Solidesulfovibrio magneticus RS-1: one gene and its partner. The protein of the gene in region 1 binds, or shares a complex with, the protein of each later gene. Links are inferred from orthologs where the notes say so. Each region holds a gene or a part of one and is shown in the gene's direction. Other genes may lie near its edges.

Region 1 (5,639 bases):
GGAGGCGGTGGAAGGCCGGCTGGCCATCCGCATCCACACCCCGCTGCTGCATCTGTCCAAGGCCGGCATCGTGGAACTCGGCACGAGCCTGGGCGTGGACTATGGCCTCACCCACTCCTGCTACGACCCGGCCCCGGACGGCCTGGCCTGCGGCCGCTGCGACAGCTGTTTGCTGCGAAGGAAAGGCTTCGAGGAAGCCGGCGTGGCCGACCCCACCCGCTATCGGCCGAGCCTGTAGCCCTGGCCCGACACGGGCGGGGCCGGATCAGCCGGCTCCGTAGGGCACAAGGCCGGGGGCGCGGGTGACAAGCAGCCGCTCGGCCAGTTCGTCGCAGTAACGGCAGGCGGCGCAGCGCCGGGAGCAGGACGCCGTAACCTCGAAAAAATCCTCGGGCAAGGCGGCGTTGTCGATGGCGAAACGGTCGGACAGCGCCTCCTGGGCGTCGAGAAGCCAGACCAGATTGCCGTCAAAGCGCCCGTCCAGATAGGCCGCGACAATGGCCCGCACATCGGCCGCCGGCCGGCTGCGGCCGCACAGCTTCAGGCAATCGACGACGCCTTCGTAGCGCCCGGCGTCCTCGGGGCGGATGCTGGGCGAGGCGAGCAAGCGTCCCGGCGCTTCGGCGAAGCTGCGCAGGCAGCCCAGGTCGCGGTTGAGATCCGGCCCGACCCGGCAGGCGGCCAGGCGCGACAGCGCGATGTGGGCGTCGTGGGCCTGCTTGAAGGGGCAGGCGTACAGGCAACCCTCGTTGGCCATAAGCCCCAGTCCCATGTCCGGCCACTCCCGGCGCAGCTTCCCGGCCATGGCGGTCAACCCGTCCAGGTCGCGGTTGACGTCACGGTCAAGGATGATGCGCGGCGGCGGGCGAAACCGGGAGGAGCAGGCCGCGTCCACCACGGCCGCCGCCCGCTCGAAGTTGTCCAGCCGGAAATTGATGCCCGGCACGGCGCACAGCTCCCGGGCAACCGACGGCGAGGCATCGGACAAGGCCTGCAAAAGGTACTGGTCGGCGTAGACGATGCCGGTCAGCGCCCCGGCCGCCAGATAGCCGTCGAGGAGCATGAGCAGATCGCGCAGCCCGTCCTTGGACAGGGTTTCCTGGGCGTGGAAGGCGGCGTTGAGCAGGCCCAAACGGGGCATGGGCGGCAGGCCCGACAAGCCGGCGGCCAATTCCATGGGCGAGGGATCGGCCAAGCCGGGCATCCGGGCGTCCGGGGTTTCGGGCCCGAGGCGGAAGTAGACGCCGGCCAGCCTGTCCGCCGCGCCGGCGAGCAGCGCGCCGTAGGCCGGATCGGGCACAAAGGGGACCTCGTAGCGCATGGTCGCTCCTTTGCCGGGGCAACGCCGCGCGGGCGGCCCGGCAAGATCGACATAATGTAAACGAGTGTTAACCGCAACGATTCCCAACGTCGGCCGGCCTCGAAATGCGCCGCAGCCCGGGCCAGAAAACAGTCCATGAGCTTCCAGGGTGTGCCCGATTGGCGACATTTTGGCAATCGCCCTTGCCTTTCCGGCCAGGGTCCTTATTTTGCCTCCTTGTCGTTTGGCAGTTTGGAGGCATGATGGACGAGACTCCCCGGATTCGCATCGAAGGCGCGCGCCAGCACAATCTCAAAAACCTCACCCTGGACATTCCCCGGGACAAGCTCGTGGTGGTCTGCGGCCCGTCGGGATCGGGCAAGTCCACCCTGGCCTTCGACATCGTCTACGCCGAGGGCCAGCGGCGCTACGTGGAATCGCTGTCCGCCTACGCCCGGCAGTTCCTGCCCCAGATGGACAAGCCGCAGGTGGACAAGATCGAGGGCCTGTCCCCGGCCATCTCCCTGGAGCAGCAAACGGCCACGCGCAACCCCCGCTCCACGGTGGGCACGGTGACGGAAATCTACGATTTCCTGCGCGTGTTTTTCGCCCGCCTGGGCAAGCCCCACTGCCCCAAATGCGGCGAGGCCATCACCGCCCGCACCGCCGACGAGATCATCGGTGACATCCTGGCCCTGCCCGAAGGCTCCAAGCTGCTGCTTTTGGCCCCGCTGGTGGAGCATCAAAAGGGGACCCACGCCGACAGGCTCAAAAAGCTCAAGAGCCAGGGCTTTGCCCGGGTACGCGTGGCTGGCCAGATCGTGCCCCTGGAGCCGTTGCCGGAACTGGAAAAAAACAAGCGCCACAACATCGATCTGGTGGTGGACCGGCTGGTGGTCAAGGACGGCATCCGCTCGCGCCTGTCGGATTCGGTGGAGCTGGCCCTGGCCCAGGGCGACGGCCGCATCTACATCGCCGACCATGAGGGCAAGGCCAAGGACCGCATCTTCTCCACGGCCTCGTCCTGCCCCACCTGCAAAATCAGCGTGCCGCGCCCCTCGCCCCAGCTCTTTTCCTTTAATAGCCCCCAGGGGGCCTGCCCAGCCTGTTCGGGCATCGGCGCGGTGGAATACTTCGAACCGGCGCTTCTCGCCCCCAACAAGGGCCTGTCCCTGGCCGAAGGGGCCATCCTGCCCTGGAAGAGCGAACGGGCCCTGGCCCGCTACAGCAAGCAGCTGGAAAACCTGGGCGCGCGCCACGGCTTCACCCTGGCCACCAAGCTGGCCGATTTCACCCCCGAGGCGCTCCAGGCGCTGTATTACGGCGACGCCGCCTTTGGCTGGGCCGGGGTGGTGAGTCTGCTCGAAAAGGGCCAGTCCTTCGGCCCGGTCTGGCATGACGAGCTGGCCCGCTACCGCCAGTCGCGGCCGTGTCCGGTCTGCGGCGGGGCGCGGCTGCGCCCGGAAGCCCTGGCCGTGCGCGTGGCCGAGGCCAGCATCGCCGATTTTTGCGCCATGCCCATCGACCGCGCCCTGCCCTGGCTGGCCGGCCTGGACTTTACCGGGGCCGAGGCGGTCATCGCCGAGCCGCTTTTAAAGGAACTCAACCACCGCTTGAAGTTTCTCTCGGGCGTGGGGCTGGAGTATCTTTCGCTGTCGCGCAACATGGCCACGCTGTCCGGCGGCGAGGCCCAGCGCATCCGCCTGGCCGGACAGCTCGGCTCGGGCCTGGTCGGCGTCACCTATGTCCTGGACGAGCCGAGCATCGGCCTGCACCCCCGGGACAACGACCGGCTGCTGGCGACCCTGCGCCAGCTCCAGGGCCGGGGCAACACCGTGCTCGTGGTCGAGCACGACGAAGCCACCATCAAAAGCGCCGACCACGTCATCGAGCTGGGTCCCGGCTCGGGCCGGCTTGGCGGCGAGATCGTCTACCAGGGCGACGTGGCCGGCATGCTCGCCTCGCCCACATCGCTTACCGGCAAATATCTGCGGGGCGAGGCCGCCTCGCCCCGCCCCGAATCGCGCCGTCCGCCCAAAGGCGAACTTGTGCTGCGCGGCGTGACCACCAACAACTTGAAAAACATCGACGCGACCATTCCGCTGGGGTGTCTCGTGTGCGTCACGGGCGTGTCCGGCTCGGGCAAGTCGTCCCTGGTCATGGATACGCTGTACAAGCACCTGGCCTTGTCCAAGGGCATCAAGGTGGATGCGCCCGGGGCCATCGCCGGCATCGAGGGAGCGGGACTTATCGAAAAGATCGTCAGCATCGACCAGACGCCCATCGGCCGCACCCCGCGCTCCAACCCGGCCACCTACACCAAGGTGTTTGATGAGATCCGCGACATCTTCACCACCACCCCCGACGCCAAACGGCGCGGCTTCAAGCCCGGGCGCTTCAGCTTCAACGTCAAGGGCGGGCGCTGCGAGGCCTGCGGCGGCGACGGGCAGATCCGGGTGGAGATGCACTTTCTGCCCGACATCTACGTCACCTGCGAGGTCTGCGGCGGGCTGCGCTACAACCGCGAGACCCTGGATGTGCGCTACAAGGGCTTAAACATCGCCGAGGTGCTGGACCTCACCGTGCGCCAAGCCCGGGAGTTTTTCGAAAACTATCCGGTGCTGGACCGGCGTCTGGAAGTCCTGGAGGAAGTGGGCCTGGAGTACCTGCACCTGGGCCAGCCGGCCACGACGCTGTCCGGCGGCGAGGCCCAGCGCATCAAGATCTCGCGGGAGCTGGGCAAGCGGAGCCTGCCCGGGGCGCTCTACATCCTGGACGAACCGACCACGGGCCTGCACATGCAGGAGGTGGGCAAGCTCATCACCGTGCTGCACCGGCTGGTGGACAAGGGAGCCAGCGTGGTGGTCATCGAGCACAACACCGACGTGGTGGCGGCCTCGGACCACGTCATCGACCTCGGCCCGGGCGGCGGCGAGGGCGGCGGGCGCATCGTGGCCAAGGGCACGCCTGAGGAACTCAAAGCCGACCCGAATTCGGTGACCGGGCGTTTTCTGCCGTAACACCGTATCCCAAGCCTGACACGGGGCCTGGGCTGCCCGTTCTCCAAGCCTATCCGGCGGCAATGCGCTTAAGCACGTTGCCGCCGTCCGCCTCTCAACGTTTCGCGTCCGAATCGTCTTCATCGTCCTTGTCCTTGCCCGTCAGCCACTTGTCCACCGGGTTATCCTCCCCGGGATGGCGCTCTTGATAGTTCCTGGAGCGCTGATGGAAGTAGATGAGAAAGGCAAAGCCGAGGCCGATCAGCACGAGGAGGAATACGCCGTTGCTCATGGGCGGTCTCCGGGGACGCAGGTTGGCCGTTATCGGAAATAGCGCATCATGAACGTACGCCGTCGCTTGGGTGTTGTACAGACCTCTGCTGCCCCTCGCCGCCGCGCCAACCGCGTTTTCCGGCCGCCTCACGCCGCCACGGCCGACGCGCCAAGCCTTTGGGGCCATCGGCCGCCTCCCTTGTAACTCTGACGCGACAAGCACATCGAGCGCCCTGGTCTTGCGGCGTTTGCCGCCGACCGCTCCCCGATGACGCGAATCGGGCAGCCGACATTGCATTTTTCGGCCAGAAAACGAACATCGTCCGCGACAAGTCGCGTCACCGACACGAAAACGTCAACATCACGTGAATGTTGGCGCAAAAAATACTGCTGGCTTCCCGGCCGCGTTTTTCGTATCCCTTGCCCAAGGGGGGCGCGTTTTTCCAATCTTGGAAAAACGCCGGTCATCGGCCTTGCCGATTGCCGCACGTCAGACGACGTCCGTCGCCGCTCCCCTGGCCTTAAGCACCCAGCATCATTTACCGCATACGGGAGTATTGTCATGCGCCGACTGGGCCTCAACGCCGTTTTGACCCTGGCCGTCATCGTCTCGCTTTTTTGCGGCATCGCCGCCATCATCACCTACGCCGCCGTCTCCACCAACGAGATTTCCACCTCCCTGCAAGAGGAGGAACTCCAGCGCACGGCCACGGACATGGTCAACCTAATCGGCTTGAGCCTCGATACCGCCAAGGAAAGCGTCGACACCCTGGCCTCGCTGCCGATCTTTCTCGAAGCGCTGATCGGCGCGCCCGACCGGGCCCAGAAAATGCTGGAAGGCTACCTCAAAAGCTCCACCTCCCTGCTGGCCGTGGCTGTGGTGGACAACGACGGCAAGGCCGTCTCCGGCGTCTACAAATCCGGCAAGCCCCTGGCCGATTCCTACAAGGACTGGGACTTCTTCAAGAAGATCACGGCCGGCAGCGACGACTTCACCAGCGGCGAAATCCGCGTCGACGACGCCGGCAAGCCCTACTTCCTCACCGCCCACGCCGTTCACGGCCCGG
Region 2 (4,219 bases), 470 kb from region 1 along the record:
GGTCGATTCCGTCTCCGAGGTGCTGCGCATACCCGCCAGCACGGTGGAGCCGCCGCCACCCGTCGTTTCGGGCCTGGAGTCCGAATACATCAGCGGCGTGGGCAAGCTCGAGGATCGGCTGCTCATCCTGCTCGACCTCAACAAGCTGCTTTCCGGCGAAGAACGGGACATGCTCGGTTCCTTCTAAAGCTGGCTCGCCGCGCCAAGTCCGGTCGGACCGGCCTGCTGGGCCGTCCCCGACGGTCGGGTCCTGGACGGCTCGGCGCAATCTGTTACGCGGTTACGGCCGCCGTCACTTTCGTGGCGGCGGCCATCCCGTATTTTTTTCACGAGGACCATCTTGTCCCGCACAGCTTCGCCCCTCGCCGAACTCCTCGCCGCCAGCGATTCCGCCTCGGTCTATAAAAGCGGGCCGGCCACCCTGGCCTATCTGGCCGCCGCCGCCCTGGCCCGGGGGCAATCCGCCGTGGTCGTGGCCCCGGGCGTTCACGAACTCTCGCGCATCGCCGCGCTGCTGGACATGCTGGCCCCGCCCTCGCCCGGGACCCTGTGGGGCGCGTCCTACGCCATGCTGCCCTCCTACGCCCCGGGCCGGCCAAGCGGCGCGTTCTGGGCCCGGCGCATGGCCTTTCTGGCCTTTGCCGCCATGGGCAAAGGCCCACGCGTGCTGCTGGTCACCGCCGACAACCTGTTGCCCAAGTGGCCGCCGCCGCGCGCCCTGGAGGGCAACATTTTAAACGTCGCCGTGGGCGAGGAACTGCCACGGGACCTCATCGCCGAACAGGCCGTGCTGTGGGGTTACAAGCGCTCGCCCATGGTGGCCAATCCCGGCGAATTCGCCCTTCGCGGCGACATCCTCGACATCTTCCCGCCGGGCTATGAAAGTCCCTTGCGTCTGGAATTTTTCGGCGATGTCCTGGAAGCCGTACGCCGTTTCGACGCCGGCACCCAGCGCTCCCTGGCCGAACTCCCCGAAGCCTCCCTCATCCCGGCCGCCCCGGCTGTGCTGTCCGAAACCTTCATGGATGAGGCCAGAACGCTGTGGGAGACCATCGCCGGCACGGGGGAACTGCACCGGGCCGCCAAGCAGCGCCTGGAAAACGCCTTGCAGGTCCGCGACGGCGGCATCTGGCCCGGGCTTTTTTACGAAAAGCCGGTGGAGCTTTCGGCCTGGTTTCCCGAAGGCGCGGCCTATTTCGTGTGCGACCCCACCAAGGTCAAGGAGCGCCTGGAAGAAGCCGAACACGCCTGGCGGCGTTTTTTCGAGGCCGAAACCAAGGAGCTTGGCCATCCCTGGCCGAACTCCCGGGTGTTGTGGCCCGAAAACATGGCCCGCAAATCCCTGGTGGCTGGCCGGCGCATTCTCTTCGAGGATCTGGTCATGGGCCGGGGCCGCCATGGCCCGGATCTGCCGGAAAAGGTCCTGGAACGCTTTGGTGACCTTTTCTGGAAGCCCGGCTCGGACAAGCGCCCCTGGACCACCCTGGTCGCCGCCCTCAAGGAATGGAACGGCCACGGCCAGACCATCCTGTCCTTCCACGGCGAGCGGTCGCGCAAGAAATTCCTGCAAATGATCGAGCCGGAAGGGCTGGTCTTTCGCACCGGCTATAGCCCGGACGAGACCGGGCTTTTCGCGCTGCTCTCGCCGCTGCGACACGGCATGGAGCTTTCGTGGCGCGACACCCGCATCCTGGCCGAGGACATCCTGCACCCCGAGTCGGCCAAGGGCGGTTCCGAGCGGGCCGACAAGGACTTCAAGGGCCTGGCCTCCTTTGACGACATCCGCCCCGGCGATCTGGTCGTCCACCGCGATTACGGCGTGGCCACCTTCGAGGGCCTCACCCGCATGACCGTGGACGCCACCGGCGGCGATTATCTGCTGCTGGTCTTTGCCGACGAGGACAAGCTCTATCTGCCCGCCGACCGCCTGGGCCTGTTGCAACGCTACAAAGGACCCGAAGGCATTTCGCCGCCGCTGGACCGACTGGGCGGGGCGCGCTGGAAGTCCGTGCGCGAGCGGGCCAAAAAGGCCGTGGAACGCATCGCCGCCGATCTGGTCGAGATGTACGCCTACCGGCAAGTGGCCAAAGGCTATGCCTACGGCCCCACCAACGAACTGTACCTGGAATTCGAGGCCACCTTCGGCTTCGAGGAGACGCCGGACCAGGAACGGGCCATTGGCGAGGTCCTGGCCGACATGGAGCGGCCCGAGCCCATGGACCGGCTGGTGTGCGGCGACGTGGGCTTCGGCAAGACCGAGGTGGCCCTGCGGGCCGCCTTCCGGGCGGTGCTTGACGGCAAGCAGGTGGCCATGCTGTGCCCGACCACGGTCCTGGCCGAGCAGCACTACCAGAATTTCGCCGCCCGGCTGGAAGGCTTTCCGGTGCGGGTGGAGATGCTCTCGCGCTTTGTCTCGCCCAAGCGGCGCAAGGTGGTGCTGGAAGCCGTGTCGCGCGGCGAGGTGGACATCCTGGTCGGCACCCACCGCATCCTGTCTTCCGACGTGGCCATCCCCAACATCGGCCTGCTCATTCTCGATGAGGAGCAGCGCTTTGGCGTCAAGCACAAGGAGCGGCTCAAGGCGTTTAAGAAAAACATCGACGCCCTGACGCTGACGGCCACGCCCATTCCGCGCACCCTGCAACTGTCCCTTTCCGGTGTGCGGGGCCTGTCGGTCATCGAGACGCCGCCGCCGGACCGCAAGACCGTGGACACTGCTCTGGTCGAGCGCGACGAGGGCTTTTTGCGCGAGGTGCTGCGCCGCGAACTCGACCGCCAGGGCCAGGTGTTCTGGGTACACAACCGGGTCCAGGGCCTGGAGGACGTGACCGCCTACGTCAAGACCTTGGCTCCCGGAGCCAAGGTGGCCATGGCCCACGGCCAGATGTCGGAAACCGCCCTGGAGGAAGCCATGCACGGCTTTTGGCACGGCGAGACCGACATTCTCGTGTGCACCTCCATCATCGAATCTGGCCTGGATTTTCCCCGGGCCAACACCTTGATTGTGGACAACGCCCACATGTTCGGCCTGGGCCAGCTCTACCAGCTGCGCGGCCGGGTGGGGCGCTCGCCGCGCCAGGCCTATGCCTACTTCGTCGTACCCAGCATCGAGAAGGTGCCGGAGCTGGCCCGCAAGCGCCTGCGCGTCATCCTGGACATGGACTACCTGGGGGCCGGCTTCCAGGTGGCCATGGAAGACCTGCGGCTGCGCGGGGCCGGCAACATCCTGGGCGAGGCCCAGTCCGGCCATATCGCCCGAATCGGCCTGGACATGTTCCTGGAAATGCTGGCCGAGGAAGTGCGGCGGCTCAAGGGCGAGCCGATCAAGGAGCGCATCGAGACCGAACTCACCCTGGGCATCGCCGCCCGCATCCCCGAGCGCTACGTGCCCGAGGCTTCCGACCGCCTGCGCCTGTATAAGGCCTTGTCCACGGCCAAGACCGAAGAGCGCCTGGCCGAGATCGCCGCCGAGATGCGCGACCGTTTTGGCTCGCCTCCGGCCGAGGTGGACAATTTCCGGTCCGTTTTGGCCTTCAAGCAGGTGCTCGGACGCCTTGGCGCGACCAAGGCCGAGATCACGCCCACGCGTCTGACTGTGGCCTTCGAGGCCGAGGGCGCGTCCGTTTCCACGGAGCGGCTCGTCGCCTTCGTGGCCGCCCATCCGGCCGTGCGCCTGCTGCCGCCGGGCAAGATCGTGCTGCCCCTGGACGCCGCCTTGCCGCTGCCCGAGGCCATTGCCGTCTGGGCCGGCGAACTGGCCGGCTTGGGCGAAGGGGAGGGGGCGTGACAAGGCGGCTTGGCCGGGGCTGGCGCTTGGCGGCCGCCCTGGTGCTGTCCTTTTGCCTTTGGGGCTGCGGCCGCGACACGGCCGACGAGCCGGGCGTGGTGGCCGTGGTCAACGGTTCGCCCATCCGACTGGCCGAGCTGGAAATGCGAAACGATGTCAGCCGGATCAGCCAACCAGCTGTTGACAATCCGGCGGTCGAGGACCTGCGCGCCGGCCTTGGAGCGGCTCTGGCCGACGCGGTCGTGGCCCGGCTGGTAGGCCAGGAACTCAAGCGTTTGGGCCAGGCTCCCACGCCTGAGGAGTTGGAAAAGGCCGAGGCGGCCGTGCGGGCCGATTATCCGGGCGAAGCTTTCGAGCGCATGTTGCTTGAAGAGCACATTGATCTGGCCCGTTGGCGGGAGATGCTGGCCGACCGACTGGCTCTGGAAAAAT

What was found.
Region 2: the proteins of uvrA (region 1) and mfd are in contact, whole or in part, in a crystal structure (PDB 4DFC), measured with the Escherichia coli proteins. The link is inferred for Solidesulfovibrio magneticus RS-1 from one-to-one orthologs.

The regions. Positions count from the first base shown.
Region 1 is NC_012796.1:1,873,195-1,878,833, reverse strand. What follows is about bases 1,223-4,520. They hold uvrA (excinuclease ABC subunit UvrA), read left to right. Parts: upstream 1,223-1,563; coding sequence 1,564-4,320; downstream 4,321-4,520. Other genes in these bases: DMR_RS07860 (nucleoside transporter), read right to left, coding at 4,415-4,520; DMR_RS07870 (hypothetical protein), read right to left, coding at 1,223-1,321. In the rest of the region: 7-cyano-7-deazaguanine synthase QueC, read left to right, coding at 1-238; more of DMR_RS07870, read right to left, coding at 266-1,222; more of DMR_RS07860, read right to left, coding at 4,521-4,591; DMR_RS07855 (methyl-accepting chemotaxis protein), read left to right, coding at 5,135-5,639. UniProt on the Escherichia coli protein: The UvrABC repair system catalyzes the recognition and processing of DNA lesions. UvrA is an ATPase and a DNA-binding protein. A damage recognition complex composed of 2 UvrA and 2 UvrB subunits scans DNA for abnormalities.
Region 2 is NC_012796.1:2,345,669-2,349,887, forward strand. The notes cover bases 1-3,987. They hold mfd (transcription-repair coupling factor), read left to right. Parts: upstream 1-340; coding sequence 341-3,787; downstream 3,788-3,987. Other genes in these bases: DMR_RS09835 (chemotaxis protein CheW), read left to right, coding at 1-187; DMR_RS09845 (peptidyl-prolyl cis-trans isomerase), read left to right, coding at 3,784-3,987. In the rest of the region: more of DMR_RS09845, read left to right, coding at 3,988-4,219. UniProt on the Escherichia coli protein: Couples transcription and DNA repair by recognizing RNA polymerase (RNAP) stalled at DNA lesions. Mediates ATP-dependent release of RNAP and its truncated transcript from the DNA, and recruitment of nucleotide excision repair machinery to the damaged site.